Regions from separate parts of the Psychrobacter sp. PSP genome, predicted to be linked through region 1. Evidence: predicted binding sites of a transcription regulator. Region 1 holds the regulator's gene; each other region holds the start of a gene.
The links. Region 1 encodes PhoB, which activates phosphate uptake and scavenging genes when phosphate is short. Its sites were predicted from a motif close to TGTCATNAANCTGTCATAA; they were not measured.
Positions count from the first base shown of each region.

Region 1 (8,308 bases):
AGCGGCAATCGTCATCGTGCTCGCCTCGCCCTTACCCAATAATTGCTCGATACACTTAGACTGACCATAAGCGCGCCACTCTGGAAAGGCAGCACGCGCGAGTCTCACAGTACAAATCAGCTTAGCAGAAGGGCTGCCAATCACTCGCCAATCAAAGCGTACATTATGACCAATCAAATACTCTGGCAGCTCAAACTGATCCAACTCAAAACGCTCAAGACCAGCCACGTCAGCATCAGTAATACCATGCACCTTGATGACGGCAGGGGATATAGAGCGGCCGCTATTGAAGTACTTCATCCATTCAAATCCAGTTGCCACGTTGATCGTCGCCACTTGAATGGGTCTCGGATCACGGCCTTGATCGGTTTCAGTATCGATGACAAGCGCTGTTTCAGCCATAGTAGCCGTATCTGTCATGTCAGCGGTGTTCAAAGCATCATTCATAAAAAATTAACCATCCATAGCACCATCATCGCTCAACCGAAGCGTTAAGTAGATAAAGTTATATTTGCTGTGCTTGTATTTAACCACACCTGTATTTATGGGGATAAAAGCCATAGATAACAATGCGATACATACCTTAGCAGATAGGGCTTTTATAATATTAGCTCATATAATATAAAACAGATAAGAGATATCAATGCTAGCAGATGGAAAAAACCAACCACCGAAGCCTTCTTTGGTCAGCCGCATATTGAGCGTTCTGATTAGGGCAGTTGTATTGCTAGGATTCTTATTTGTCTTTGATAAGCTGCTACCCAGCATTAGCGAGCAGACCCAATCATTTGTGGTCGCCAAGTGGCAACAGCTGAGTCTATTACAGCAAGAGCTGCCTACAGAAAGCAGTCTCCCCAGTCCACTGCCAGAGAAAAACCTGACGGACACTTGGGGTGCGGCACGCAGTCAAGGGCGCTCACATGAAGGCATCGATATCTTTGCAGAACGTGGCACGCCGATACAGTCAACCACGCAGGGAATTGTGAGTAAGGTTGGTGAGAATAACTTGGGTGGGCGCGTGGTCGTCGTGGTAGGGCCTGGCGGTGCTGGACATTATTATGCCCATCTAGAGGATTATGCCGATATTGCGCCCAATGATTGGGTCAATCAAGGCGATATTATCGGTTATGTGGGTGATAGCGGTAACGCAAAAGGGACACCGCCACATGTACATTACGGTATTTATATCAATGGCAGTGCCGTCAACCCTTACCCGCTGTTGCAAAAAGACTAGGTATACTAAATTAGGCATGCTAAATAAATCCGCATGACGAGTCTAAACAATATGGGGCAAGGCCTGTACTAATTTGTCGCAGCCGTCCTTACATACGCGGCTGGAAATACCACGCTAAATGTCGACCCCTCTCCCTCTATTGAGTCAATCTGCAACTGCGCTTCGTGCTGATGCAAAACGTGCTTCACGATAGCCAGCCCTAATCCTGTACCGCCTGTGGCACGACTACGCCCTTTATCAATACGATAAAAGCGCTCCGTCAAACGCGCAATATGCTCTGGTGCGATACCAAGTCCATCGTCCTCAACGGCAAATCGGCACCCATCCGATGTCTGCGTCCAACTGATGGTAATATTACCGCCTTTTGGTGTATATTTAATCGCATTGATGACTAAGTTGGACAAGGCGCTGATCAAGTACACCTCCGACCCATATAACCCGTCATAGGTATCTATGTGCAAATGAATGGTGTGCTTGTACGCTTGGTTATATGCCTGTGCATCATCATAGATATTGGTGAGGAGTTTGGTCATATCGACATCATTAAACTCATGCGTCTCTTCGATTTCAATCTTGGAGAGCAGTAATAAGTCATTTACGATTCGATTCATACGGGCTGTTTGCTGGGTCATCAGCTCAAAACCGCGACGCCACTGTGGCGGCATGTCTGGTTGGTGAGAGAAGTTCTCCAAATAGCCCATCATCACTGTCAGCGGCGTGCGTAGCTCGTGCGAGACATTCGCCACGAAGTCTTGGCGCATTTGCTCTAAATGCTGTACGCGGGTCACATCATAAATAAACAATAGCTTCTCGTCACCAAAAGGCGTGAGCTCACACTTTAGATAACGACTGGGATCGCGCCACGATTCTATATGAATACCATCATTCGGCAGGGTGGTGTTTTGATAGTACTGGCGAAACTCGGGCACAATGATAAAGTCAAACACACTTTGGCCTTTGTCAGCTGGCTGCAGTGACAAGAGATCCTGCGCCGCCTGATTCCACCACTCTAACCCATCATCTTCATTCAGTAAGATGACCGCATCTCGCAATGCTCGCAGCGCACTTCTGATTTTCTCTAATTGCTCCGCCGCATTTTGGCTAGCGATTTGTGCTGGCGCATCTTGCTGGTCATTATTATAGTTATGGTCTTTTTTCTTTTTTGCTGGCGCTATCTTGTTCATTTCTTATCCTTACCACTATCCGCTATTTTATTTATTGTTATGGTGGCATTGTTCATACAAGATCAAGTTATCAAAAATCAACTTATATAAGATTAGCTTGGCTCAATAAGACTAGAGAACCGATAACCTGTACCGCGCACCGTTTGTATCAATGTATCACAATCATAAGGGCGCAATAGTTTACGTAGACGCTTGATATGTACATCAATGGTTCGATCTTCGATATAAACGTTACCGCCCCAAACCTGATCGAGCAGCTGCGTTCTTGTGTAAGCGCGCTCTGGGTGACTCATAAAAAATGCTAATAAGCGATATTCTGTTGGGCCGACCTCAATGACTTTTCCTGCGGCTGTCACGCGCTGGCTTTTGGTATCGAGACTCAGCTGACCAATTTCGATAGGCTTGTCGCTACTCATCGCGCTACTACGGCGCAAGACGGCTTTGATTCTGGAAATCAGCTCGCGCGTCGAAAAAGGCTTGGTCATGTAATCATCTGCACCTGCATCGAGGCCGTGAACCTTGCTGTCTTCTTCGCTTTTGGCCGTTAGCATAATGACGGGTATCTCAGAGAGCATCTCATCGCTTTTGAGCATACGACAAAAATCAACACCGCTCTTGTCTCCGGGCAACATCCAATCTAATAATATTAATGACGGTCTATGATCGACCACTTGCTGATGCGCTTCTGATACGTCAGCCGCTTGTAGGCTATCAAACCCAGCCATTTCTAGCGTCATCACAACCATTTCACGAATCGCAGGTTCATCTTCAACAATCAAAATTTTCTCATTATACATAGGACATTCTCGGTGTTAGCGGACAAAATCTGGCATATAAAAAGGCGATAAATACTCACCAGTCTCTATCTATTAAACGGATTAATTATGACAGCCTGATGACACTCTGATGTCAGATCTCCAATAGAAAATTAAGTGGTCCATCATTGATGCTTTCAACTTGCATGTCAGCGCCAAACTGACCAGTGGCTACATTCGGATACTGGGTTTTGGCATAGTCGATGAGTTGCTCGAACAGCGCTTGGGCCGCATCAGGTGCCATCGCGCCACCAAAGTCAGGGCGGCGACCTTTATCCGTTTTTGCCATCAGCGTAAATTGTGACACTAATAACAATCCGCCGCCGACTTGCTGGACGTTTTTATCCAGTTTACCAAATTTGGCAGGATCGTCATCATTTTCAAAAATGCGATAGGTCAATATTTTGTCAATCATTCGCTTGGCGGCGGCGAAATCATCATCATGACCCAACCCAATATAGGCCAATATCCCATGATCAATTTTGCCAACACAATGCTCATCGATAGTGACGCTAGCACGGCTCACTCGTTGTATCAGTGCTTTCATTTACGACCTTCTTTATTTATAAATGGCTTACAGTTTATGGTCAGACAATAATACGCTGTCCATGATAAAATATGGCCATTAACTTGCCTATGCAATAATGACATCACATCCTATTTTGGTAGCCTTATTATGAATGTATTTACCACCTTACAACAGCTGGTACCGCAGCAAAAGCTCAGTAAAGTCGCTGGACGTTTGGCCGCCAGTCGTCATCCTTATGTCAAACGCACCTTTATCCGTGGTTTTGCCAAAGCTTATAATATCAGCCTAGATGAGTATGAGCGCCAGAGCCTTAATGCTTACGAGAGTTTTAATGACTTTTTTACTCGTGAACTAAAAGAAGATGCTCGCACCATCGATACCACCGCAAACGGCATCGTTAGTCCTGCTGACGGTATCATCTCTCAGCTTGGGCAAATTAAAGATCATAAAATGCTACAAGCCAAAGGGCGTCACTATGACGTTGGCCAATTGCTGGCTGATAGCGAAGATGGCCGTTATTTTGCCGATGGTAGTTTTGCGACAATCTATCTAGCTCCTAGCAATTACCACCGTGTTCATATGCCATTTGCCGGTACGCTGACCAAGACTCGCTATGTCCCTGGTACGCTGTTTTCGGTCAACAATACCACGGCAGCTAATGTGCCGGACTTGTTTGCACGTAATGAGCGTTTGGTCTGCATGTTTGATACCAAGTATGGCAAAGCGGCCGTTGTCATGGTAGGCGCTATGATTGTCGCTGGTATCGAAACCGTCGCCACTGGCAAAATTACCCGCACGGATGATATACAAGAAGCGGATCACGATATGCAGTTTGCGGCAGGTGATGAGCTTGGTCGTTTTTATTTAGGATCAACGGCTATCGTAGTGTTGCCAAAAGCAGCAAAAGCCGATTGGCAAGAGACCATGAAAGCCAATAGTTTTGTAAAAATGGGTCAATTACTGGGTGTCACGAAACCGTAATTTATTTCTAATATAATAAGAAATAAAAGCCCAGTGAAGCGTATATCACAATGCTCAACTGGGCTTTTTTATACCTAGCGTTTTTATAGATTTACGCGTCGATCAACCATCCTTGCTGGGTCGCATAGTCAATATTGTGTGATAGCCATTTATGAATAGGAGCAAAGCTGTCTTGAATAAACGCATGTGCACCTGCGACTTGACTACGTGTCACTCCAAGCTCACGCCACGTTTTGCCTTCAGTATTTAAGTTGAGCAAAAATGGCAGTAAGCGATCGACCACTTTAAGTAGCGCAGTCTCTTTACTACTGCCTGTCTCTTGCGCCTCCCAAATCTCACTCAAATTGCCAATCCCATTGCCGCGTTCGCCTTGCAATCTGGCGATACCCGCTCGCTCCTCAACATGTGCATCATGACGCGAGTCGGCGTACAAAAACGTATCGCCCGCATCAATCTCGCCCAAATCATGTACCAGTGCCATCTTTAGCAATTGTTCATGATTGACATCCAGCTCAAACAACTCAGCGATCGACCAGCATGCCATTGCTAAGTGCCAAGAATGTTCGGCAGAGTTTTCTCTGCGATCAGTCTCAGTCACGTAACTACGGCGATTCACGCGTTTGAGCGCATCTAGCTCTAGTAAGAAATGAGTGACGTCCTCTATATCGATAGTTGCAACGGATTTTTGATCGGTCAATGACGTCAGTGTGTTTGAAGACATATTTCTCTCTGATTTTTTGATAATTTTACACATTACGGTGTGGCTAACAACAAAATAGCGCTGATGTTATCAAGCGCTATCTCTTATAAGTCATTGGGTCAAATGACTGAGCACCCTATTATATAACCATCTACTTAATCAAATTCAGAATGGTTTTGAAAGCAGGGTCTTCACTGCTACGGCACAACTCAAACAAAATGGTTTCTACTGTCGAGATTATCCCACCTGCACGGCGAATACGGCGAATGGCTTGTTTTTTGTCGTATGGAAAACGCGAGCCAACGGCATCGCCAATAATGACCGGTTGCATACCATTGTCTAGCAAATCAAGCGCGGTCTGTAGCACACAGACGTGTGCCTCAACTCCGATAAGCAATACGGTACTACGGTTTTGCTGCGCTAAATGATGCCATGTGTCATTGTTATCGCAGGCACTAAATGTGACTTTTTCAAAGCTCTTTGCATTGTCGCCCTCTAGCACATCACGAAGCTCTGGCAAGCTATCGCCCAATCCTTTTTTATACTGCTCGTTGAGCATGATGGGAATACCAAGCGCTTGCAGTCCTTTGATTATGGTCACTGTTTTTTTGACGATATTTTCGTGATCATAAATGTACGGCGTGAGGCGTTCTTGTACATCGATAATCATCGCTTGGGTGTTTTCACGAGCAATTCGGTAAGTACGATCAGTAATCATGGTAGACATAGTACACTCCTTGTACGACTGATATTTATTATAAAAAGCTATTTTAGAATGGTCATTATTAGAGTTGTCATCAATAACATCTTAGCTCAGCTCACCCTTATTTAGTCACAGTTTCTTGAATGCGTCAATGGAGATAATTTTCATACGTACCTGTGTGCTCTTTACTACGCCAAGCATTAACTCGCTCATTATATTCACAAAAAACCCCCAGCCATCACGGCTAGGGGTCATTATTAGAATATTTTTAATCAACAAATGTTACAAACTGGTTGCCGATTTTAAAATTAAACACGCTCGATAATAGTGGCGATACCTTGACCAAGACCGATACACATGGTTGCAAGGCCAAGCTCGGTATCTGACTGCTCCATTGCATTGAGCAATGTCACTGTGATACGAGCACCTGAACATCCTAGTGGATGACCTAGAGCAATCGCGCCACCGTTGATGTTGACGATATCTTGCTTGTCCGTCAAGTTCAACGCTTTTAAGACTGATAGGCCTTGTGCGGCAAAGGCTTCGTTTAACTCGATGGTTTGCATGTCATCGATGCTCATGCCAGCACGCTTCAAGGCTTTGTTGGTGGCTGGTACAGGACCATAACCCATAATCGCTGCGTCACAACCAGCGACAGCCATGCTACGAATACGAGCGCGAGGCTTTAGACCAAGATCTTTGGCTTTTTGCGCGCTCATGACTAGCATCGCTGACGCACCGTCAGAGAGTGCAGAGGACGTCGCAGCAGTCACTGTACCGCCTTTTGGATCAAACGCTGGACGTAGCTTTTGCATTTGCTCCATCGTCGCATCTGGGCGAATCACTTCATCGACGGTACATAGCTGCAGGCGGCCATCTGCATCATGACCTTCGATGCCGATGATTTCATTATCAAAACGGCCTTCAGTGGTCGCAGCCCATGCACGGCGATGCGATTCAAGACCAAACGCATCTTGCTCTTCACGCGTAATGCCATTCATACGGCCTAGCATCTCAGCGGTCAACCCCATCATATTTGAGGCTTTTGCATAGTGCTTAGAAGCGGCAGGGTTTAGATCAATACCATGCATCATGCCGACGTGACCCATGTGCTCAACACCGCCAATGATAAACACATCACCTTGGTTGGTCATGATTTGTGCAGCTGCGGTATGTAGTGCCTGCATAGATGAGCCGCACAGACGGTTAACCGTTTGTCCACCAGCAGTCTTTGGAATACCTGCCAATAGGCCAATGTTACGACCGATGTTCATGCCCTGCTCTAGTGTTTGGTTGACACAGCCCCAGATAATATCTTCGATGTCATTGGTGTCGAAGTCGTTACGTTCTACTAGCGCGCGTACCAGTTCAGCGGATATGGTATCCGCACGTACATGGCGGAACATACCATTTTTAGATCTGCCCATCGCTGAGCGCACGCCATCTACGATGACCACATCTTTTGGACTTAAAGTTGTCATACTATCTTCCTTTTCAATTTTTATTGTCAGTGTTGTCGATTTAATCGGGCTCTATAGCCATCTATCACGCGATCCGTACATCAGTACGATAACTATCTAGATGTTTTCGCGCTGGATATTATCGCGGCAGGCCAGACCTGATAAAACCGACCAAAACGGTGCGTCTGCTATTTTTTTATCACCGATAGCGACGTCAGCAAACGCACCCCACTTATCCTAATACGGTATGCTCGTTACGCTGTGGCGTAAAAAGTCTCGCCAGCGGCTGCCATGTCGCGAATCTTTTGCGGCGCTTCATAGGCTTTGCCAAGGTGTGCGTATTTTTCGCATAGTGCCAAGTAATTATCGAGACCCATTTGGTCGATATAACGACAAGGACCACCGCGGAATGGCGGGAAACCGACACCCATAATCATTGCCATGTCAGCCTCGGCAGGCGTGCTCACGATGTTGTCTTCTAGGCAGCGAACCGTTTCGTTGCAGAAAGCCAGCATAGTGCGGTCGATGATGGTTTGATCATCAAACTCTTTTTTGTCGCTATCTGTCGTGGTTTTAAGTAGCTCATAAGTGGCGTCGTCAGCGACTTTCTTTGGCTTACCGCGCTTGTCAGTTTCATACTTATAGAAACCTACGCCGTTTTTCTGACCCAGACGCTCGTTTTCGTATAGATGCTGGATGGCA
Region 1 is NZ_JABLTF010000020.1:30,596-38,903, reverse strand. Features, by position in the region: gene HL061_RS10065 (DUF3820 family protein) at 1-447, opposite strand, end outside; gene HL061_RS10060 (M23 family metallopeptidase) at 644-1,234, shown strand; gene phoR (phosphate regulon sensor histidine kinase PhoR) at 1,303-2,418, opposite strand; gene phoB (phosphate regulon transcriptional regulator PhoB) at 2,511-3,215, opposite strand; gene dtd (D-aminoacyl-tRNA deacylase) at 3,328-3,780, opposite strand; gene asd (archaetidylserine decarboxylase) at 3,910-4,743, shown strand; gene HL061_RS10035 (HD domain-containing protein) at 4,835-5,464, opposite strand; gene HL061_RS10030 (isochorismatase family protein) at 5,595-6,170, opposite strand; gene fadA (acetyl-CoA C-acyltransferase FadA) at 6,455-7,627, opposite strand; gene fadB (fatty acid oxidation complex subunit alpha FadB) at 7,861-8,308, opposite strand, start outside.

Region 2 (8,308 bases), on a different contig from region 1:
CGCTAAGGCGAGTGCATCGTACTGGGTATATTCTTTAAACATAACCAACCTTCCTTGGAGAGTAATTGTAGTAAGAATTTTTAAATATCTTAGATTAACACATGAAGTGCAATACCAAATGCAAGGTGAAAAAAAGACCTAGATGCGCTAGCATCAAAGTTTTTATCCACCGACCAAAGTGAGATTGCAACCATGAGCTATACACATCTAAGTAATGAAATACAGGACATTGAGAACAAACTAAACAACAGACCAAGAAAACGATTAGGGTTTAAAACGCCTATGCAGGCGTTCTATAATATTAATTAGCGTTGCACTTGGTGTGTTAATCTAAGTATCTATTTCATCAGTAACTGTCAGTTTATTATAAAAAACCACGACTTATGGTTGATAAACAAACTCACTAGTCATTTGAAAGTTTTGGTAGCTTATTCGCTTATGAGTGAATTAATCTTGAATCTCTTTCACAAAAAAAACGAGCCATTGTCATGACTCGTTTTTTCATTATTCATTCAATACTAAGCACTACATTAACAGTTCGCGCTTACCACTTTTGCCCATCGAGCTGACCAGTCCAGCGTCTTCCATTGAGTCGACAATACGGGCTGCACGGTTATATCCGATACTGAACTTACGCTGGATACTAGAAGCTGAGACCTTACGCGTTTCCATAATAAAGGCGACGGCGTCATTATATAGATCATCATCTTCACCAGAGGCATTAGCCGTGCTACCACCGCCCGGACTAGATAGCTCAAAATTTCCTGCCATGTTGTCAATATAATCGGGCGCACCGCGCTCACGCCATGCGTCACAGACACGGTTGACCTCTTCATCACTGACATAAGCACCATGCACACGATCTGGTTCAATCTGACCTGGTCCCAAGAACAACATATCACCGTTACCGAGCATGTCCTCAGCACCGCCACTATCCAGAATCGTACGCGAATCGACTTTTGAGTTGACTCGTAGTGCTGCACGCACTGGGATATTGGCTTTAATCAAACCCGTAATGACATCGACTGATGGGCGCTGAGTAGCTAGCATTAAGTGAATACCAGCCGCACGTGATTTTTGTGCCAAGCGCGTGATAAGCTCTTCGGCTTGCTTGCCCACCTGCATAATCATATCGGCAAACTCATCTGCGACGATGACAATCATGGGCAGAGTTTTGAGCTTTGGCGCTTGGCTGATACTTACGCTGTCGTTTGGTCGCCATAACGGATCGAGCATTGGATTGCCTGATTTCTCTGCCGCGATGACTTTTTTATTAAACTCATTGAGCTTACGAACCTTTAGCAAGCTCATCAACTGATAGCGGCGCTCCATCTCGGCCACACACCATGACAAGCTGCTAGCGGCCTCGGTCATGTCAGTGACAACTGGGGTAAGTAGATGCGGAATGTCATTATAGTTGGCAAGCTCCAGCTGCTTTGGATCAATCAAGATGAGTCGCAATTGATTGGGCGTGTACTTGAGTAACATCGACAATAGCATTGAGTTGACCAATACCGATTTACCAGAGCCTGTGGTACCAGCAACCAGCATATGCGGGGCACGCGCCAGATCAGTAATAATGGGGTTACCGCCAATGTCTTTACCCATCGCCATGCTGATTTGTGCTTTAGGGTCTTTGAACATCTCGGTACTAAGTAGCTCGATTAAGCGCACCATTTCACGTTTTTTATTGGGCACTTCGATACCAATATACGGCTTACCAGGGATGACCTCAACCACACGCAAAGAAGCCATCGATAGTGAACGCGCCAAGTCACGTGAAATACCAGTAACTTTGCTGGCCTTTACGCCAGCAGCCAGCTCCACTTCAAAACGAGTCACCACAGGCCCTGGGATAGCGTTGACGACGTTGGCTTTTACATTAAACTCTTGTAGTTTGATCTCAAGCAGCTCAGATAATTGTTCAAGCTCAGCGACGGTATAGCTAGGCTTACGGTCAGGATCTGGCTTGTCCAATATAGACACTTCTGGAATAGGGGTTAGGCTACTGCGATAGGCAGCCGTCTGCATCGAGCGTGATTTTTTGCTGAATGCTTCGTCATCGCTGATATGCGGCATAACGGGTGCACTATCGTCAGTACTATCCTCCTCCGGCATCATGTCAGTGATATGGTTGCTACTATCACCTTCTGGTACCGCAAAGCTGACAGAAGGTTTAGCTGGGGCTACAGGCTGCGTATTTGAGGCCGAACTGACCGCTTCCACAGTTGGCGCCGCTTTTGGGTTGGCAGGCGGCGTATTGGTCGGTGTCATATCCGAAATTTCTGATACTGATGCGGCCACTTCTACTGATGGCTGAGCCACTGTGACCTCAGGTATAGGCGATGACTCATCACGTTGTAGTAGTTCGGACTGTGCAGCAGAGAGCCCATAAGAGTCGTCACTTAGAATGCTATTAGTGGCGTCTGACGTAGGCATTGATAGCTCTTCTTGCGGAGTTTGATTAGTGACATTAGTTTCCTCAGCAGTAGCAACCGACGATTTTGCAACAGGTTCTGATATATTGCCATGCTCCGCCAACCATGCTTCTGCCAACTTATCGACATTCTCCGTTATATCATCTGGGTGAGAGTCTTCCGGCTCAGTAATAACCTGATTGACAGCTTGAGCATTCGTTGATTCATCCATTGAGGATTGAGTAGCTAGCTCTTGATTAGATAAATCTGATTGAGTTTCTGTTTCTACCATCGGTGCTGCCACAGAGGTTTGTACTGCTTCTTCTAATGACACGTCAGTGACGACTTCACTCTGTGCATAGTTAGGCACAGTAGAGTTATCTATGCTGTTAGTGCTATAAGCCATCTGTTCACGTGCGAGCAGATCATCAACCGTATTTGCATCATTCCATGCAAAGCTTGGCTCGACTTTGCGAGCAGGCGCTACGATAGGGTTTGGTATCGTTGATGTGTTGGTGTCACTGACTGTACTGCCAACCGTAGCATTAGCAGTCGCTGCGACCGCGTATGGTGAGTCACTTTTTTCATCGCTAGACGTTGCTGCTGCTTTTGCTGTCGCCATAGATGCTTTCACACTATCAGCCAATCCTGAGGTCAATAAAAAATCTGATAATACATTACTGAATCTGCCACTATTATCTACTGCGTGAGCACTATTCGCATCGTCAGCTGATTGCAACTCAAGTGGCAGCTGCTCATACTCGGCTGTTTGATTGGGATTTCCCTCTTTGATACTGTCACGGTCTTGCGACACCTCACTTTGCTCATCCAACTCGGCAGCATCTTCTTTATTTTTTAACCCTGAGCCAAGCCAAGATAATGCTGTAATCTTCTGATATATAGCGAGCCAATGGATGTTAAAGGCAAAGGTCACGGTAATCACAACGAACACCGCCAAGAAAACCACACTGCCCCACTGCGATAGCAACTGTGCCAAACGTTCCTGCAACTCAAGACCGATGATACCACCAGCCACGCCTTCAAGTCCCATTGATGCAGGATTGGCTACTTGCTGAATTAAGGCAACCAGTTGTGCAAATAATGCACTGGCGCTCAACAGCAAAAACACATAAGCGACCAGTCGCATGAGCCAAAACGTCGGCTTATTGTCCCACCAAATAAGGATAGACTCATAAACCACAAACGCTAAAAACCACCATGCACCATAGCCAAAAAAGCTATAGAGCAAGTCGGACAACCAAGCGCCCGTCTGGCCACCCATATTGTTAATAGTCGTCATATCACTACTGATGTGCGACCAGCTAGGATCATTGCCTGTGTAAGTCATTAAAATAACAAACAAATAAACAGCCAGTATTAACCCAAGGAGGGTAAATATTCCCTTTTTTAAATACTCAATAAGCGGTGCTGATATCACGTAAAATCTGCCTTGTTGTTAATACTAAATGGTCGCCAGTGCATGACTAAGTCTAATCATGCTGACATAAAGTGCTGACATATAAAGGTACCTAGCAAAGTGTTTGGTTGAGATTCACCTCTCAAAAGGCCTGAGCATAGCAGTCATCGCTTAAGCTCTATCACACTTGGCATAACTTCTTATAATAACAAATACATAGGTACAGTGGCGACACTCTTATAAAGAAAGCGTGCAAGAAAGTAAATCAATATACGATTTGCGCAAAAAATCTGCGAATAATCCAAAAGTTACTAGGGCGTGTTGAACATTCGACCATGGCACTGACAGCGACTATTTTTTAGGCGATTCGATGTTAAAAATAATAAGTTTAGTCACTCTAAGCGCTTATTTTTAACGATGAAGCGGCAAAAAAGAGTCCTGTCCCCTGCTTTTATCGTTGGGGCTGATGCTAAAATTGCCCCATACTGCGTTACAAATCTCGCTAAGGCATCTGCATTATCGTCGCTTTGTGCCTTGTCTGGAACCATTTTAGCGATCAGCAGTGCCTATTTGCGAATGTTCAACACGCCCTAACATAATACTGCTAACAATTTTGTATAGACCCTATAAAATACCAGCTGTTTCTAGCACGAGTATTTCAAGGTTATCATGCTTTGATTCTAATGATAGCTGTGTTTGTTTTAGCAAACTTGCACTTTTTGCTATCTACCCTTATGTTATTATCACACAGCAATTAGAAAAACCATATTAGTAGCAACGCTTGACGTTTTTTTATTAGATTTATAACTCATATTTTTCATGCGTATATTTAGAAAGGAACCACTTATGGCAACTGACACTACTGCTCCACGTCACGAAAAGCTCATCATTTTAGGCTCAGGTCCTGCCGGTTATTCGGCTGCGGTCTATGCGGCACGCGCCAACCTTAAACCTGTTATGGTAACGGGTATGGAAGTAGGTGGTCAATTAACCACCACTACTGAGGTTGATAACTGGCCAGGCGATGCGCATGATTTGACCGGTCCTGCATTGATGGAGCGTATGAAAGCACATGCTGAGCGTTTCGGTACAGAATTGGTTTATGATCATATCAATGATGTTAACTTGAATGTACGACCTTTTGAGCTGTCAGGTAACAACGGTACCTATACTTGTGATGCCCTGATTATCTCAACAGGTGCCTCTGCTCAGTATTTAGGTCTAGAATCAGAAACCAAATTTAAAGGGCTTGGCGTATCCGCTTGTGCCACTTGTGACGGTTTCTTTTATAAAGATCAAAAAGTCGCTGTGATTGGCGGTGGTAATACAGCCGTTGAAGAAGCCTTATACCTCTCTAACATTGCTTCTGAAGTGACTTTAGTGCATCGCCGTGATAGCCTGCGCTCTGAAAAAATCCTACAAGACAAGCTGTTTGAAAAAGCCAAAAACGGTAATGTTAAAATTGAATGGAATCATCAAGTCAAAGAAGTTGTCGGTGATGACATGGGCGTCAATGGTGTCGTTATCGAATCAATGATTGATGGCAGCACCAAACAACTGGATGCAATGGGTATGTTTGTCGCCATCGGTCATAAGCCTAATACCGACCTATTCAAAGGTCAATTGGATATGAAAGATGGCTATCTGGTCGTCAATAGTGGCTTGAATGGTAATGCCACGCAGACCAGTATCGAAGGGGTGTTTGCCGCAGGTGACGTGGCTGATCATGTCTATCGTCAAGCCATTACCTCTGCTGGTACTGGCTGTATGGCAGCGCTGGATGCTGAGAAATATTTGGATGCTATCGGTGAGACAACGGCGAAAGACCATACCTATGCGTCAACGCTGACTGCTGATTAAGAAGACTAAATGAATAACTTTGCGCAGCACGGCGATCATGATCAATACATCACGCCTGAGACTTTACAAAGTCTTGGGCGTTATGACTTTCCTGATCCTATCTCTATCGATCCTGAGGGCATTGGTATTGTCGCGATGGGTGGCGATCTTGCACCCGATACATTAATATCTGCTTATGCACAAGGACTGTTTCCATGGTTCAATGAAGATGAGCCTATCGCTTGGTGGTGTCCTGAGCCGCGTTGTGTGATCGTCCCATCTGATTATCAACCGAGTAAGTCACTGCGCAAGCAAGCAAATCGCACGCGTTGGCAACTAACACTCAATCAAGCTTTTGATGACGTCATACATGCCTGTAGTCTGCCGCGTAGCGATGGTCTTAATAATGACCTGCCCGAAGGCGAACACACTTGGATTCATGAAGAGATGATTGAGGCTTATACCAAACTGCATGCGCAAGGATTTGCCCATAGCATTGAGGTGTGGGACGAGACAGGTCAACTCATTGGTGGACTGTACGGCCTAAAAATAAATGGCATCTACTTTGGCGAATCCATGTTTCATCGTGCCTCTAATGCGTCAAAACTCGCGTTTTGGGGGTTGATGCGCTTATGTGAGCAAAGTCATGTTGCACTTGTCGACTGCCAGTTACCTAATGATCATCTCATGAGCTTGGGTGCCACTACTCTACCGCGTCCTGACTTTCTTGCTCAATTAGATCGCTTAATAAGCAGTCGCTCCATCAATTGGCACAATAATTTTCATCAGCCATTGGCCGTATCCCTTCTCGATACAGCAAATCCTTGGCAGCATCAATCATGAAATCTACAAAAGCTAAAGAGTTAAGAGAATTTTATGGCGCTTGATACCTCATTTCTGCTAATCGGAGAGCTGGCAGCAAAAGCCAATACAACCAAAGACACCGTGCGTCACTATGAACAGTTGGGCCTATTAAGGTCGCGTAAGCGTCAAGCAGGCTCACGTTTATATACTGAGTTTCATCCCGAGTGCGTCGAGCGTATTGAGCTAATCAAAAGCGCGCAAGCCATTGGTTTCACCCTTACTGAAATCAAAAACAGCTTAAACGATTACTATGATGGCCAATTGGATATTGATTTGCAGCTCATGCTGACTCAGCAAAAGCTAGAACAAGTCAGGAAACAGCAAGCCAATATAAGCGTGATGGTAGAATTATTGAGCGAGCGTATAGATGTTCTTGCACGGATGAAAGCAGACAGCAATTATCAGTTAGACACTAATATCTGTAAGAAGAAAATACCATCAAGTTAAACACGATAACGTTGGTTGAGATAAATAATTTATCTTTAAAGAAACCACGCTTATAACTCCTAATGAGAATTTACTCTCTTCACTCACCATAGACATGTTGCATGATTAACGCATCAATTGCGGACTGATTCGGTGACTTATAATAGCCTTTGCGTCTATGAATGATTGCAAATGCTTGCTTTTCATATAACGCTATCGCAGCATGATTGTCTGCTCGTACTTCTAATAACAAATTTTCCACCTGATTACTCTGCAATACTTCATGCAACTTATCAATAATTTGTGAAGCAATGCCTTGTCGTTGATAATCAGGATGCGTGCCAATACGCAAAATCTCTGCTTGCTCAAAAATCACTTGATAGAGGCAGTAGCCAATGACTTTATTATTATCGGCTTTATCTTCTTGTTTATAAACTATGAGCATATGCATACTATCTTGCGCGAGCATCTCAGCCAACGACTGCTCAGTCCATGCGTCGTGCGGCTGTACGAGCGCTTCGATATTTGCAACGGCTTGAAGCGCTTGTTGCCGCTCTGATGTATTGATTGCTAATTTCTTTATAATAAACACCGCTTCTCCCTTTATTTTTCTTATGCAATAAACGCTATCTTATCGTCATTTTTATAATTACTCAGAAATGACATTATTTATGTCATAAATACCCGCTTTCGCGCCTCATATTTAACACTATCTTAGGTATTTCTTTTAATATTGCCAAAGTTTTTGTAGAAAACATAAAAAAACTGCTTAGCCCTTATACTTAAGGATTAAGCAGTTCAACAGTATTTGAGCTTCAGCATTCAAGTATTTATCGACGCCTGATGATACCAGTCAAACGTCAACACACTTAAGAATTGTGATTAAGCATTACTTTTCAGATATTCTAACATGGTATCTGCATCTGACACTTCAAATGGGTCTGTTGAGCAGTTGTCACCGAAGTTAGGTTCTTTGAACACCTTTTTGATTTCTTTATTATCCACATACATCGAATATCGCCATGAACGCATGCCAAAGCCAAGATTGCTCTTATCCACCAGCATACCCATCTTACGAGTGAACTCACCGTTACCGTCAGGAAGTAAGAAAACGTTTTCACGGTTTTGCTTCAGGCCCCACTGGTACATAACAAAGGCATCGTTAACAGAAACACAAACAACTTCATCAACACCTAGCGCTTTAAACTCATTGTAAAGCTCTTCATAGCGAGGCAAATGACTGGTTGAACAGGTTGGTGTAAAGGCGCCAGGTAGTGAGAATACCACTACTTTTTTATTGGCAAATAACTCGTCTGTGGTTAGATCATACCATTTGAATGGGTTT
Region 2 is NZ_JABLTF010000015.1:459,615-467,922, forward strand. Features, by position in the region: gene HL061_RS06020 (amidase) at 1-42, opposite strand, end outside; gene HL061_RS06025 (DNA translocase FtsK) at 526-3,855, opposite strand; gene trxB (thioredoxin-disulfide reductase) at 4,681-5,694, shown strand; gene aat (leucyl/phenylalanyl-tRNA--protein transferase) at 5,704-6,516, shown strand; gene HL061_RS06040 (MerR family transcriptional regulator) at 6,550-6,984, shown strand; gene rimI (ribosomal protein S18-alanine N-acetyltransferase) at 7,064-7,555, opposite strand; gene HL061_RS06050 (peroxiredoxin) at 7,846-8,308, opposite strand, start outside.
Region 2: the regulator PhoB is predicted to act here: its motif matches at 3,907-3,925, upstream of HL061_RS06025 (DNA translocase FtsK).

Region 3 (8,308 bases), on a different contig from region 1:
AAGTAAGTTGTCTAGATCATGGACAGTATTTAAGTATAGTAGAACCTCAATAAAATTGATACAGCATAGAAAACGCGCTCGATTAAATGCTACTTTTCTTGCTTGCTGTGACTGCGTCTCCAGAGGCTACGAAAAATAGCGTTTAATCTTGCTATACCATTTTTATAATGGTTTCACTATATAACTATAGATGGTAATGATTACTTACAGTTTAGTCTCAACTGAGCATTCATTAATTTCTAGATAGTATTCATGGTCTGTGAGGCTTACATCTTATACGATATCATTATTATACAACCCCAATATTTATTTTCTAAATGGCGTTTGCTTGTTTATTTTATTATTTGATAGTAGGATGGGATTTTGCTCTTTAGTCACAGTGTCTTGCTATCAATAGCACTTAGTAGAGAATGGCAAGCATTATACCAATGACAATTCTTGTATCAAAACAGAAGATTTATACAGTCTATTTTAGGGCTGATGAAAAACTCTTTAATGAATAATTATTTATCAGCATTAAATACCATAGGTTGTCGTAGGTAGCAATGATATCTTTCATTGTATAAATAATTGTTGATAAAAATAACGAGTCTCAAATAGTCGCTGTAGCAATTTAGTATTACCAATACTCACCAATAGATAAGGATAACGACATGGGCCAGTCTTCTAACGCCAATCGCATTCAAAAAGGCATTCTTGCCATCGACCAACAGTTGTATGACTTTATTGAAAACGAAGTGCTGCCAAAAGTTGGTGTTGATTCAGACAGTTATTGGTCAGGTTTTGAGAAGGTTATCAAGGAATTTACGCCACGTAATAAAGCGTTGCTAGAAACTCGAGACAAGATTCAAGCACAGATTGATGAGTGGCACCTACAACACCCTGCAAAAGATGGCGAAATCGATTATCCAGCTTATAAGACATTCTTGCAAGAGATTGGTTATCTGCTGCCAGAAGGTGATGACTTTACGGTCAGTACAGAAAATGTCGATGACGAAATCGCGCACATCGCAGGGCCGCAGCTGGTCGTACCAGTACGTAACGCTCGTTATGCATTAAATGCGACCAACGCACGTTGGGGTAGCCTATATGATGCGTTGTATGGCACCGATGTTATCAGTAGTGACAATGGTCAAGAAGCGGGTGGTAGCTATAATCCTACTCGCGGTGCTGCTGTTGTCGCTTATGCCAAAGCATTTTTAGATGAGCATTTCACACTAGCATCAGGCTCTTACAATGATGTGACCAGTTTTAAAGTGATCGATGGCAAGCTTGAAGTCGTACAGGGTGATAGCAGTACCGAGCTAAAAGATACGGCTAAGTTCGTCGGTTATGTCGGCGAGGCAGATAGCCCCTCTGGTATTTTGCTCAAAAACAATGGCTTGCATGCTGAGATTCAGATCGATAGTAATCATCCAGTTGGCAAAGATGACCCAGCAAATATCAAAGACGTGCTACTTGAGTCAGCCATGACTGCGATTCAAGATTGTGAAGATTCGGTCGCTGCTGTAGATGCAGAAGAAAAAGTGGAAGTCTATCGCAATTGGCTTGGCTTGATGAACGGCGATCTACAAGAGACCTTTGAAAAAGGTGGCAAAACCCGTACTCGCAAACAAAACCCAGATCGTGAATATAATACACCTGATGGCGGTAAGCTGATTTTGCCAGGTCGTTCGCTACTCTTGATTCGTAACGTGGGTCATCTCATGCAGAACCCCGCAATTTTGGTTGATTTAGGCAATGGCCAAGAGCAAATATTTGAAGGCTTAATGGATGGTTTAATCACACCATTATTATCACTCAATGATATCAAAGGCAAAAACGAGCTATCAAACTCACGCCAAGGCTCTATGTATATTGTGAAGCCAAAAATGCATGGCCCTGAAGAAGTTAAAATGGCCAATGATTTGTTCAACGCATCAGAGGACTTATTGGGTCTAGAGCGTAATACGCTCAAAATCGGTATCATGGACGAAGAGCGCCGTACCACAGTCAATCTGAAAGAAGCGATTCGCCAAGCAAAAGAGCGTGTTATCTTTATTAATACAGGTTTCTTAGATCGTACGGGTGATGAGATGCATACCAGTATGAATGCCGGTCCGTTCGTGCCAAAAGGCGACATGAAGTCGCAAGCATGGCTACCTGCGTATGAGCAGTGGAACGTTGATATCGGTCTAGAGACTGGTCTGCAAGGTCATGCTCAAATTGGTAAAGGTATGTGGGCAAAACCTGATGAGATGAAAGAGATGATGGACACCAAAGCGGCTCATCCGAAATCTGGTGCCAGTACGGCTTGGGTACCCTCACCAACGGGCGCTACCTTGCACAGCATACACTATCATCAAGTTAGCGTGGCCGATGTACAAGATACGCTTAAATCACGTGAGCGTGCGAGCTTAGATGATATTTTGACCATTCCATTGGCAAAAAATACCAATTGGACAGAAGAAGAGAAGCAGCAAGAGCTTGAAAATAATGCTCAAGGTATCTTAGGGTATGTGGTACGTTGGGTAAACCAAGGCGTAGGCTGTTCCAAAGTACCTGATATCAATGATGTTGGCTTGATGGAAGATCGTGCTACCTTACGTATCTCTAGCCAGCATATTGCCAATTGGTTACATCATGATGTGGTAAGCGAGCAGCAAGTGATGGACACAATGAAACGTATGGCAAAAGTCGTCGATGAGCAAAATGCAGGCGATAGTGATTACCAGCCAATGGCAGATAACTTTGATAACTCTTATGCATTTAAAGCAGCCTGTGATTTGGTCTTTAAAGGACGCGCGCAACCTAGCGGCTATACTGAACCATTGTTGCATCAAGCGCGCCTTGATCTAAAAGCCAATGCTTAGAGAGGCCGGCTTAGCAATGGGTATTTTAGCGTATGCTGAAGTCTAAGGTGTAGTATCTAATCTTGCTCGTTTGTAACGCTAAATATGTCATAAATACGTTGGTCGATTCTTCATAAGCGCTATTTATTTATCAATGGATAGCGCTATTTCTTGGGCAATTATTTTGTTTTTATTAAAATATTTTAATACTATAAGTAATGATATTAATCAATAAAAGCGCTATCTGCTTGAGTAGATAGTGCTTTTTTTTGTAGCTATTTGGATTTTATAGGTGACTTGTCATTTGATACTGGGGGTATCGAAAAAGCGAAAAAATATGTTGCAAATTATGTCAAAGTTGTTATGCTTGTACTCGAAGTATGAGTTTGGTAACGGATGTTACGCAGTAGGACGCATAAGACTTAAGTTTACATGGCAGTTACGTTTTTAATCCCAGTTATGTGAGTCATGGTTTTTTATCTTAACTGTAATAGAAATTCGCCATACTTGTTTCTGACTAAACTTGGTAGCCAGTTACACATTATATCTTTGAGGATTTGTGACGATACCATTATGGGCGCCAGCTAATAATGGCTTGCTCATTACTACAATTGTAAAGTGGAGATACCCCATGAAAAAGTTACTTTTAGCTACAGCAATCGCAGCCCTATCTGTATCTGCCGCACAGGCAGCACCTACCGTTTATGGTAAAGTATTCGTTACTACTGATTACGTTAATGCTGAAATTGATGGTCAGAATATGGATAATAATAACAGAATTAATGAAGACAACGGTTCATTACAAGTTAATTCTAATATTTCACGTTTAGGCTTCAGAGGCTCTGAAGCGATAACGGCCAACACTGACGTAATTTACCAATTAGAGTACGGCGTTAAAGTTGATGATAGTGGTAGCGATAACATTGGCTTCAAAAGCCGTGACACTTATCTTGGTCTAGTCAACAAAGATTTCGGTCAGTTCCGTTTTGGTCGTAACTACACAGTCATTGACTATATCAATAACGTATCAGTTAATGAAGGTTATTGGGATAATCTTGGCTCTAGTACTCTGAACAACAACGACAGCTTTGCTAATATTTTGACCCCGACCGTTGGTAACCGTATCAACAACTCTATCATCTGGTTTGCTCCTAAATACAACGATCTACCATTAGCGCTTGCGCTGATGTATGGTGCTGATGAAGACTTTATATCTGAGAGTGGTCGTGACGCAGGCTATGGTGCCTCATTGATGTTTGATCCAGGTACAGGCATTACCGCTGGTATTGCTTATGAGCAAGACATGAGTGTTAGTGGTGATATTATCCGTGGCAGTGCTAGCGTCGATTTAGGTAAATATATCGCAGCTCCTGTAAAGTTAGGCGTTCTATATCAAGAAGCTGACTATGCCGGTACTACTACTGCAACAGAGGACGGTTTAGTGGTGAGTGCTGAAATGGGTCTTTCGAATTTTGCCCGTCCAGCCTCTGTTTATATTCAGTATGACAAAACCGACAATATCAGTGGTCTTGAGAATAATGACTCAAATCAAGTCGTTGTAGGTGGCAAATATGCGTTTAAAAATAATATGATCGCTCATGCCTATGCTGGTCTAAATTCAGCGGAATTAAACAATGGTCGTTTTGGTTCGAGAGACGAAGACGGCAATGTTAATGAAATCGACTTACGTGGTGATATTGACGTACTCGCTATCGGTGGTGGTCTAGAGTACTTATTCTAATCTAACCATTAGAATCTAAATAAAAAACTCATCCTTCGGGGTGGGTTTTTTTGTTTTGTAATCAATACTGTGTCTTGAACAACAGCGTGTCTTAAATAACAGAATCCGTAAAATTAATAATAACATTTGTGTAAACTTTGGTTTTTTCATCTTACTGTAATATTTGCTTGGTAAAGTTATGTCTAAGCAGTTCTTATGGCTCGCTATATATATGGTTTCGAAGGTATAGGACCTTGCCATTATATATCTAATGATCTTAGACCATTTATCACTCAAATCGTAAAGTGGAGATATCCTTTGAAAAAATTACTTTTAGCCACAGCCGTCGCTGCACTTTCAGTTTCTGCTGCCCATGCTGCGCCAACTGTATATGGTAAAGCATTTTTAACCTTAGATTATGTTAGTACAGACTACGATGCAGCTAACAAGACAGATGAAGATACATTTAAACTTAACTCTAATCAATCACGTATTGGTTTTAAAGGTGAAGATGATCTTACTGATACCACTAAATTAGTCTATCAATTGGAATATGGTATTGATGTTGATGACGATAGCCAACAGTTTAGATCACGTAATACTTATGTAGGCTTAGCCCACAACACTTTAGGTACTGTACTAGCGGGACGCCATGATACCCCATTGAAACTTGCACAAAACAAAGTTGACGTGTTTAATGATAGCTTATTTGATATTAAAAATGCGGGTGTTTCAGGTGAATACCGTGCTAACAATATGGTGGCCTATCAATCACCTGTTATTGTCGGTATGCCAGTGAGTTTTATGGCAGCTACCGCATTATCAGAAACTGATGCCGACGGTGATATTCTCGTTTCCGCAGAATCTGGTACGAAGCCTGCAGTCTATCGTGATAGAAAAGTAAAAGATAACGGTTATTCTGCTTTATTAGCCTATGACAAAAATGGTGTTTATCTAGCCGGTGCTTATGACAAAGACATGGGTGCTAACAATGTAAATACTGGCGTGATTGATAATACGTGGCGTTTGGTTGCTGGTTTAGATATGGGCAAAATGAATATGGTTTCGGGCTTAACTTTAGGTGCTCTATACCAACAAAGCCAATACTACGATAATTATAGCATCGTTAACAACAACCGCGTTAACAAAGCCAGTGAAGATGAAAAATCTTGGCTAATTAGTGGTAAATATAAAGTTGGTGCAACACCTTGGGCAGTTAAAGCACAGTATGTTAATACCACTGACGAAAAAGGCGTAAAAGATGCTGATGTAAATGAAATCGCAGTTGGTGGAGAATATGCATTCAATAAAGCGACCACGGGTCATATTTATGCAGGGCAAATCAGCCGTGACAATAACAAAGATGACTTGATTGTAGGTACGGGTATTGAATACAAATTCTAATCTAAACATTAGAAAACGTATTATAAAAAACTCATCCTTCGGGGTGAGTTTTTTTGTTGTGACCTTTTTAAAGCCGCAGTGGGTTATAATAGCTACGTATTTACGATGATTACGCACTTATGACAATTAAGCGTTAAAAACTGAGTGTTTTAAAGAGTTTGCGCTTTTGCCCTATATTTTGTAGCGTATTTTTAGTAAAATCCTTCTTTACCAATTACCGACAGAGTACTATGACCAAGTTTATATTTGTGACCGGTGGGGTAGTGTCCTCACTAGGAAAAGGTATTACCGCAGCCTCTCTTGCCGCAGTCCTTGAAGCACGTGGCGTGAGCGTGACGATGACCAAAATGGATCCGTATATCAACGTCGATCCAGGTACGATGAGTCCGTTTCAGCATGGTGAGGTGTTCGTCACCGAAGATGGCGCAGAGACAGATTTGGATTTGGGTTATTATGAGCGTTTTTTACGTCACTCAAAAATGAGTAAAAGTAATAACTTCACCAGTGGCCGTATTTATCAAAATGTTTTAAATAAAGAACGTCGCGGTGAATACCTTGGCGGTACGGTACAGGTTATTCCGCATATTACCGATGAAATCAAAAACAAAATCCTCGCGAGCGGCGAAGGATATGATATTGCTATTATTGAGATTGGCGGTACCGTCGGTGATATCGAATCCCTTCCTTTTATGGAAGCTGTCCGTCAGATGCAAGTAGAGCTGGGGCGCAATCGCGCTATGCTCATGCATCTAACGCTGGTGCCTTATATCGCTAGTGCAGGTGAAACCAAAACCAAACCTACCCAGCATTCGGTAAAAGAGTTACGTTCTATCGGTCTGCAGCCAGATATCTTGATCTGCCGCTCTGACCACCATATCTCGCAAGACAACCGCCGCAAGATTGCGCTGTTTACCAATGTCGAAGAGCGTGCCGTTATCATGTGTGAAGATGCACAAAGTATCTATCAGATCCCGCGCACGCTACATGAGCAAGACCTTGATGATCTCATCTGTGAGCGTTTCGGTCTTGATGTGCCCGAAGCGGATTTGAGCGATTGGGATAAAGTGGTTGAAGCCCAGCTAAATCCTGAAGGAACAGTGACAGTTGCGATGGTTGGCAAATACGTTGAGCTACCAGATGCTTATAAGTCGATCAACGAAGCATTGCTACACGCAGGTATCACGCATAAAGTCGATGTCAAAATCGACTACATCGATGCTGAGCGTTTAGAAGATGACGACACTCTACTAGCGCAGCTAAAAGAAGCCAATGCTATCTTAGTACCAGGCGGTTTTGGTGAGCGCGGTACGATGGGTAAAATAAAAGCCATCACCTATGCTCGTGAAAATAATGTGCCGTATCTAGGTATTTGCCTTGGTATGCAGCTGGCCGTGATAGAGTATGCGCGCAATGTACTGAATATCAATGCCAACTCTTCTGAGTTTGATCGTAAGACAGCTGAGCCTATCATTGGGCTTATCACCGAATGGTTAGATGAGCGCGGCGAGCTACAGATTCGTAGCGATGACTCAGACCTCGGCGGTACCATGCGCCTAGGCGCGCAGCAAGCAGAGCTGGTTTCTGGTAGCAAGCTTGCTCAGATTTATGGTGCTAACAATATCACTGAGCGCCATCGCCATCGTTATGAGATGAATAACCGTTATATTGAGCCATTAGAGCAAGCGGGTATGACTATATCTGGTTATTCTGCCAAGCAGCATTTGGTAGAGTCGGTAGAGATTAGCGAGCATCCATGGTTTGTTGCTGTACAGTTCCATCCTGAATTTACTAGCTCACCACGCGGTGGTCATCCACTGTTTAATAGTTTTGTCAAAGCGGCGAAGAACCATAGCGAAGCAAAATAGTCTTCATAATAGAGTAACTCTATATAATGTAGTGTAAAGTAAAAGTATTTATTATAAAAAAGACTGATCTTCGGATTGGTCTTTTTTTTGCTCAACTCAGGTTGTTTGTTGTTATTAACGAGTCAATATCCTCATTAATAATCTCTAATTACGCTTGCATACTTTTTTTAATCAGGCTATCGGTTACAATATGGGATGGAGATATTAATAACAAAATAAGAGGTAGTGGCTAAATGGAAAACCTATTAACGGCGCAATCACACATTGCACTTAACACGCCTAATAATAAGACGATCAACATTGGTAATGATCAACCCTTTGTATTATTTGGTGGGATGAACGTCTTAGAATCTAAAGAGTTGGCGTTTGAGATTGCTGAGCAATACGTTGAGATATGTGAGCGCTTGGGTATCGGCTATGTGTTTAAAGCGAGTTTTGATAAAGCCAACCGCTCAAGCCTGCATTCATACCGAGGGCCGGGACTCGCG
Region 3 is NZ_JABLTF010000015.1:286,679-294,986, reverse strand. Features, by position in the region: gene HL061_RS05285 (malate synthase G) at 654-2,852, shown strand; gene HL061_RS05280 (porin) at 3,463-4,572, shown strand; gene HL061_RS05275 (porin) at 4,768-5,955, shown strand; gene HL061_RS05270 (CTP synthase) at 6,186-7,820, shown strand; gene kdsA (3-deoxy-8-phosphooctulonate synthase) at 8,054-8,308, shown strand, end outside.
Region 3: the regulator PhoB is predicted to act here: its motif matches at 4,717-4,735, upstream of HL061_RS05275 (porin).

Region 4 (8,308 bases), on a different contig from region 1:
CATTGCCGCTTTTTTGCTATTTGGTGAGGTGCTGACAGGTACGCGTGTGCTGGGATTGGCACTTGGCTTTTTGGCACTAGGAGCACTGGTTTATCGACCACAGCAGACAGATACCCCTAAGCAAACAAAATACACACCGCTGTGGTTATTCGGTGTATGGGCGGGTTACGGCATCATCGATATCTTGTTTAAGCAGGTTGCCAAGCAGGGTACTGCTTTTCCGTTGACACTGTTTGTGAGCTTTGGAGTCGCAGGTTTATTATTACTCGTCTATCTGCTCGTCACTCGGGTGCGCTGGCAGGCAGACGCCCTTGTCGCTGGATTGCTACTTGGCGCGCTCAACATGGGTAATATTTATGCTTATGTCAGAGCCCATCAAGTGCTCTCCGATTCATCCAGTATTGTGTTTACGGGGATGAACGTGGGTGTCATCGCAGTCGCCACATTGATCGGAGTGGGCGCGTTTAAAGAACGACTCAATCGCATCAATTTGGTGGGGTTGCTACTTGCAGTATGCTGTGTGGGCGTCTTATTTTTGGCGTGAGATAAGTTGTCCAAGGAAGGATAAAGTAGAATTTTTAGCAAAGTTGTCACGTTTTCTATATAGGCATACTTATCATCCTATGATAAGGTCATCTACAAATAGCAGACCTTATATAGGTGATAGAAAGCTTGATTTATAATGTTTAATTTCACTCAATAAAAATAGGATGTACTTTCAATGGAATACGACAATCAGTTGCAGCGCATAAAAGACGGTTCAGGGTTTATCGCTGCGCTCGACCAAAGTGGTGGCAGCACACCAAAGGCTTTAGAGAATTACGGCATCAGCGGCGATGAGTATGAGAATGATGAGGCCATGTTTGATTTGGTGCATGAGATGCGTGCCCGTATCATGACGTGCGACTGTTTTGACAATGAGCGTGTGCTTGGTGCGATCTTATTTGAAGATACCATGGAGCGTGACGTCAATGGTAAGTCGACCGCCAACTATTTGTGGGAAGACAAGCAAATCGTTCCATTCTTGAAGGTAGATAAAGGTTTGGCGGAGCAGATGAGCGGCGTCCAAGTCATGAAGCCGATGCCTAATCTAGATCTGTTGCTAGATAAAGCCAAGAACTATCCAGTATTTGGTACCAAGATGCGCTCAGTCATTTATGAGCCAAATGTCGATGGTATTGAGCTCGTTGTACAGCAGCAATTTGATGTGGCCAAGCAAATCATCTCAAAAGGCTTGATGCCAATCGTTGAACCAGAGGTCAATATTGATAGTGCCCAAAAGCATGATTGCGAAGTGCTATTAAAAGCCAATATTTTGCGTAATCTGGAACGCTTAAATGACGAACAGCAAGTAATGCTCAAGCTGACATTGCCCGAAGAAGCAGGATTTTATCAGGAACTGGTCGACCATCCAAAAGTGCTCAAAGTCGTGGCGCTATCTGGTGGTTATAGCCGCACTGATGCGTGCGCGAAGCTCAAACAAAACCCCGGTATGATTGCCAGCTTCTCGCGCGCCTTTACCGAAGGGTTGAGTAAGCAGCAAAGCGATGAAGAGTTTGCCGATACCATCAATACGTCGATTGAGGAGATTTATCAGGCGTCGAAGGTTTGATATTACTAAATACATAAACTAAAAAAGCCCAAACCTGATAGTCAGGTTTGGGCTTTTTTATTATAGTAAAAAGCTTATACCTCTTTGTATAACTGGCGTCCTTCCTTGTTGTATTTTTCCATCATCTCAGCCATGCCTTGACGGACTTCTTCAGCACTGGCTTCGCCTACTTGTCCGACCAGTTCTGTATCGACTTTTTTGATCAAATGATCATCATCGCTTAAGTCGCCTGATTGCGGCGTTACCTTTTTATTGGCGGCATCTTTGTCCAGTCCTGCTGCATACTCACGCACGTTTTGCGTAATTTTCATGGAGCAAAACTTCGGACCACACATAGAGCAAAAGTGTGCCGATTTATGCGCATCTTTTGGCAAGGTCTCATCGTGATATTCGCGCGCGGTATCAGGGTCGAGCGCCAGATTGAACTGATCATCCCAGCGGAATTCAAAGCGCGCTTTGGATAGCGCATTATCACGCGCCTGTGCACCAGGGTGACCTTTGGCAAGGTCGGCGGCGTGTGCAGCGATTTTATAGGTAATAATGCCGTCTTTGACGTCTTTTTTGTTTGGTAGCCCTAAGTGCTCTTTTGGTGTGACATAGCATAGCATCGCGGTACCAAACCAGCCAATCATCGCCGCACCAATCGCACTGGTGATATGGTCATAACCCGGGGCGATGTCAGTCGTTAATGGGCCCAAGGTATAGAAAGGCGCGTCCGCACACAGATCAAGCTGCAAGTCCATGTTTTCTTTGATACGGTTCATCGCCACGTGTCCAGGGCCTTCAATCATCACCTGTACGTCGTGCTCCCATGCCACTTTGGTCAATTCACCAAGCGTACGTAGTTCGCCAAACTGCGCCTCATCATTGGCATCTTGCAAGCAGCCGGGGCGTAGGCCATCACCTAGACTGAACGCCACATCGTATTGCTTCATAATCTCGCAGATATCTTCAAAATGCGTGTATAAAAAGCTCTCTTTGTGATGCGCCAGACACCACTGCGCCATGATAGAGCCGCCGCGTGAGACGATACCTGTCAAACGCTTTGCGGTGAGCGGTACATAGCGGAGCAGGACGCCTGCGTGAATGGTAAAGTAATCCACACCTTGCTCGGCTTGCTCAATCAAGGTATCACGGAATATCTCCCACGTCAGATCTTCAGCGACGCCATCGACTTTTTCTAAGGCTTGATAAATCGGTACGGTACCAATCGGCACAGGAGAGTTGCGGATTAGCCATTCACGAGTTTCATGAATGTGATTGCCCGTCGATAAATCCATGATGGTATCCGCGCCCCAACGCGTGGCCCATGTCATTTTGGAGACTTCTTCATCAATCGATGAGCCGAGCGCTGAGTTGCCGATATTGGCATTGATTTTTACCAAAAAGTTGCGCCCGATAATCATTGGCTCAGATTCAGGGTGGTTGATGTTGTTGGGGATAATTGCACGTCCAGCGGCTACTTCATCACGGACAAACTCAGGGGTGATAATTTTGGGCATATTGGCACCGAAGCTCTCACCCTCATGTTGACGCATGTCAGTCAGTTCATGCTGCTTTTGCGTCTCACGTATCGCAATATATTCCATCTCAGGGGTAATGATGCCGCGACGCGCGTAGTACATCTGAGTGACGTTTTTCCCTGCTTTGGCACGGCGCGGTTTGTCAATATGAGCAAACCTGAGGTTGGCAGTGCTGATATCACGAGCACGTGCTTGCCCGTATGAGCTAGACAGACCGCTTAGTTGCTCGGTATCACCGCGCTCGGCGATCCAGTTTTCACGCAGTTTGGGTAGACCGCGGGTCAGATCAATCTCGACATTGGGGTCAGTGTACACGCCTGAAGTATCGTACACATAAAAAGGCGGATTGTGCTCGCCATCCTTATCACCCGTACCGCCAACTGGCGTATCCGTTAAGCTGATTTCACGCATCGGTACTTGAATATCAGGCCGTGAGCCTTCGATATAGACTTTGCGCGAGGCGGGTAGGATACGGTGTAAGTCGCGCGCGTCTTCTTCAAAGCGTGCATCACTGGCGGCGCGGTGGGCAGGTGTCTTTAGCGCGTCGGCTTTTTTATCGGCTTTGGTGTCTGATACGAGAGGTATGTTATCGGCTGGGTTGTGCGTTTGGACTTGTGATGGCGCTGAGGCACTGTCTAAAGAGGCATTGTCAAAAGAGCTGCTGTTTGAAATAGTCATATGCTGTCCTAGCGTGTTGGTTTTTGAATAAAAGCAACACCGCCAGTAGCTGCGGGGCAAACACTCGTCATTCAGACAAATTTATATTATCAACACCTAACAGCGAGCAAAGAAATTGTCGCGGTTAATGGTCATCAAATAGTGGACGCCGCTTTCTATCTTCTCTCGTTATCTACGTATGCGGCGTGCATCGTTAGACAATAGCGATGATAAAAAAGTATTTTTACGCGTCCGTTGTCATCAATAACAACGTGCTTAAGACTTCCCTGCGTCGGTACTAACCGCATCAGGTTCGGCGGGTGATCTCTCAGCGAATGTAGATAGGTGGCTACTTTTATCAATGTTTAACTATAAACGTTTAATAAAGTAGGCCAATGCTACATCGCACCCCGAGTCTGTCAGTGTTGTAAATCTTCTTCATACTAACAAAATTCTGCGTTAACGGCTAATGGAATTTGGATGAAAATATCAGGCGCTTATTTTGCTATTTAGCATGGATACAAAGAACAGGAGTTATTGATAGTAATTAAAATTCCTTGATATTACTGATACTTAGAGGCGATTGCTAAATATTGTGTAAAGCGAATGCAGGATTTGAGAGGTTGTCATTAAACTGTCATAAAGATTTGGCAAGATAACGCTCATGTCACAAACAATGCTTTTTTATATCGTTGTTAAATTTCAGGAGTCCTACATGCGTTATTCGTTATTAGCAGTGGCCGTTAGTTGTACATTAATGCTTACGGCGTGTAATAAGTCAACAGAAACGGCAGAACCAGCTGCTGATACGACCAGTAGCGCCGCTACCACGGCTGAAACCACCACGCAGACTCAGGCAACGCCTTCTGCTGACACGGGTTTCAAATCTGCTGAAAACATTGCCATGAATATCACAGGTGCAGGCGCATCATTCCCGCAGCCGATCTATGCCAAATGGTCTTCTGACTATAACGCTGCCACAGGTGGCCAAGTCAACTATCAATCTATTGGCTCATCTGGTGGTATCAAACAAATCCAATCAAAAACCGTCGATTTTGGTGCTTCTGATGCGCCATTAACACCTGAAGAGCTTGAAGAGTCTGGTCTTATCCAGTTCCCAACCGTGATTGGTGGCGTTGTGCCAATCGTTAACATCGATGGCGTTGAGCCAGGTCAGTTGAAGCTAGATGGTGAAACCTTAGCCAATATCTATCTGGGTAAAATCAATAACTGGAATGATCCTGCGATCAAAGCCTTGAACCCAGATTTGACTTTGCCAGATGCCGCCATCACCACAGTATTCCGCTCAGATGGTTCAGGTACGACGTTTAACTTTACCGATTATCTCGCCAAGGTATCACCAGATTGGAAAGACAGCGTTGGGGTTGATAAAACGGTCAAGTGGCCAACCTCTGCGACTGGTGCAGGTGGTAAAGGTAATGAGGGCGTCTCAAGCTACGTCAACCGCATGAAAAACTCTATCGGCTATGTGGAGTATGCCTACGCCAAGCAAAACAACATGTCACATGCCGCGCTTAAAAATGCCGCGGGCAATATCGTGCAGCCATCTGCTGAAACCTTTGCCGCCGCTGGTGACATCGATTGGTCACAACAAGAAGGCTTTTATAAAGTCATCACCAACTCTGAGACGGATCAAGCATGGCCAATCGCTGCTGCTACTTTCATCTTAGTACACAAGCAACCAGAGAATCCTCAGCAAGTCGCTGGCGTGTTGAACTTCTTTGACTGGGCGTATACCCAAGGTGATGATGATGCCATGGCGCTAGACTATGTCCCATTCTCTGATACAGCAGTGGCTCTATTCAAAGAGAAATGGAATGAGGTCAAAGGTAGCGATGGACAGCCTGTTTATAAGCCAGCGCAATAAACGATCTGTACAAGCTGCTTAATGACTTTTTGATTTCCTCTTAAGCCACTATTCTCCGGTAGTGGTTTGAGAGGTTTTATCACAGCAAATTTGACCAAAACACTAATCGCTATATTTCACGATAATCATTAGTCAAGTTGCGTTTGCTGTCATAAAACGAAATGAACACCCTGATTTTTTGAATTCACCCATTCAATGCTGAGACACTTATGACAGACTTAAGGTCCCAACTGGCTAAACAAAAACGTTACGACGCTTTATTTGTCAATTCTACCAAAGCGTTTGCCATACTCGTCCTCCTATCGTTAGGGGGCATTTTGGTGTCTCTGATTGTTGGGGCGTGGCCGAGTATCCAAGAGTTTGGTCTGGGGTTTTATAGCAGTAATAATTGGGATACGGTTTCCAATGAGTACGGGGCACTCGCGCCTATTTATGGCACCTTGGTGACGTCATTTATCGCGATTGTTATCGCTGTACCAGTCAGTTTTGGTATTGCGATATTTTTGACCGAAATGTGTCCAAAGTTCCTCAAAAAACCGCTTGGCATTGCCATTGAGCTGTTGGCAGGTATTCCTTCTATCATTTATGGGATGTGGGGCTTGTTTGTCTTTGCGCCTTTCTTTGGTGAGCATATTCAGCCATGGTTTATTGAGCATGTGGGCCCGCTACCTATCATCGGTAAGCTGTTTACAGGCGCACCCATGGGACTAGGGATGTTTACCGCGTCCTTGGTACTTGCCATCATGATTATCCCTTTTATCGCTGCCACCATGCGTGATGTTTTCTCTGTGGTGCCAGATCTACTCAAAGAGTCGGCCTACGGTATGGGTGCGACGACGTGGGAAGTGATGTTCAAGATTATCTTGCCTTATACCAAAGCGGGTGTCGTTGGCGGCGTGATTTTGGGACTGGGTCGTGCGCTCGGTGAGACCATGGCAGTGACTTTCTTGATCGGTAATGCGTTCAATATCAGCCCAAGTCTATTTACTTCTGGTGTGACCATCACCTCAGCATTGGCCAATGAGTTTGCCGAAGCGTCAAGTGAGCTGCATCTAGCATCTTTACTACATCTGGGCTTAATCTTGTTTATTATCACCTTCATCGTGCTGTCGTTGGCCAAACTGATGCTCATGCGCATGGATCACAAAGCAGGTAACCGATAAGCCTAAGCATGGTTATTGGATCTCGATTGATATTGATAAAAGATATGGGAAATAAATAGTATGGCTGCTAACAATGCGATGAATGCGCCCATGACCACCAAGCCAAGCAGCGTGGGGCGTTACAACAAGAGTCTGTACAACAAACGTCGCTGGATGAATAAGCTGGGTTTGGGGTTTGCCATGTCAGCCATGGTGTTTGGCTTATTTTGGTTATCATGGATCTTGGTGACGCTGTTTATTGAAGGCTTCCAAGGCATGGTGCAGCTGCCAATTTTTACCGCTGACACGCCACCGCCGATGAGTCCAGGTGGTTTGCGCAATGCGATCGTGGGTTCTGCCATGCTGGCGTTTTCAGGGTTGTTCATCGGCGCACCCATCGGGCTTATGACTGGTATTTATTTGTCTGAGTTTTCTAGAGGCAGTATGCTTGGCCAAGTGACGCGCTTTTTGAACGATATTTTATTATCGGCACCATCCATTGTCATTGGTCTGTTTATATATGCTTTAATGGTCAAAGGTCAAAGTTTCTCTGGTTGGGCAGGCGCATTGGCATTGGCATTGATTGTCATTCCAGTCGTCGTACGTACCACAGAGAATATGCTGAATCTGGTACCCAATAGCTTGCGCGAAGCGGCTTATGCACTTGGCACGCCCAAGTGGAAAATGGTGACGCAAGTGACTATCAAGGCTGCCAAAGCGGGACTGACGACAGGGGTACTTTTGGCTTTTGCTCGTATCACTGGTGAGACGGCGCCATTACTATTTACCGCCCTCAATAATCAGTATTTCAGTACCGATATGGGTCAGCCAATTGCCAACTTACCCAATACCATCTATCAGTTTGCGATGAGTCCTTATGATAATTGGCACACACTGGCATGGTCAGCCGCGCTGCTGATCACAGCGTCGGTCTTGGTATTGAATATTTTGGCAAGATTTATTGGCAATCGCGGTCAGGTCAAATAAAGACAGATATCGCTGCAAAGATACCAAGTATTTACTTATATTTATACGAAATACACTAAGCTAGGTTGGATAATATTATGAATGATGTCGTAAGCAAAGCCCGCACAGAAACAACGGCTGATCGCTTTAACAGTACAACAGACAGCTTGTTAAATAGAACCACGTCTCATAGTGCGCAATCGCAGCAACCCAATACTGCTGACTTCACCAAGCAAAGTATTCATGATATGCCCAAAAACATGCCCAAAGCAAAAATGGAAGTCCGCGATCTTAACTTTTACTACGATGATTTTCAGGCATTAAAAAACATCAATATCGATATCGCAGAAAAGAAAGTAACGGCGTTCATTGGTCCGTCAGGTTGCGGCAAATCGACGCTGCTACGTACCTTTAACCGCATGTATGATCTGTATCCAGGAATGCGTGCAGAGGGCGCTATCAACCTTGATGGGCGCAATATTTTGGGCAAAGACATCGATGTCAACTTGCTACGCGCGCA
Region 4 is NZ_JABLTF010000017.1:79,806-88,113, reverse strand. Features, by position in the region: gene HL061_RS07985 (hypothetical protein) at 1-544, shown strand, start outside; gene HL061_RS07980 (fructose bisphosphate aldolase) at 722-1,612, shown strand; gene thiC (phosphomethylpyrimidine synthase ThiC) at 1,687-3,813, opposite strand; TPP riboswitch at 4,060-4,215, opposite strand; gene pstS (phosphate ABC transporter substrate-binding protein PstS) at 4,508-5,680, shown strand; gene pstC (phosphate ABC transporter permease subunit PstC) at 5,890-6,843, shown strand; gene pstA (phosphate ABC transporter permease PstA) at 6,934-7,809, shown strand; gene pstB (phosphate ABC transporter ATP-binding protein PstB) at 8,037-8,308, shown strand, end outside.
Region 4: the regulator PhoB is predicted to act here: its motif matches at 4,417-4,435, upstream of pstS (phosphate ABC transporter substrate-binding protein PstS).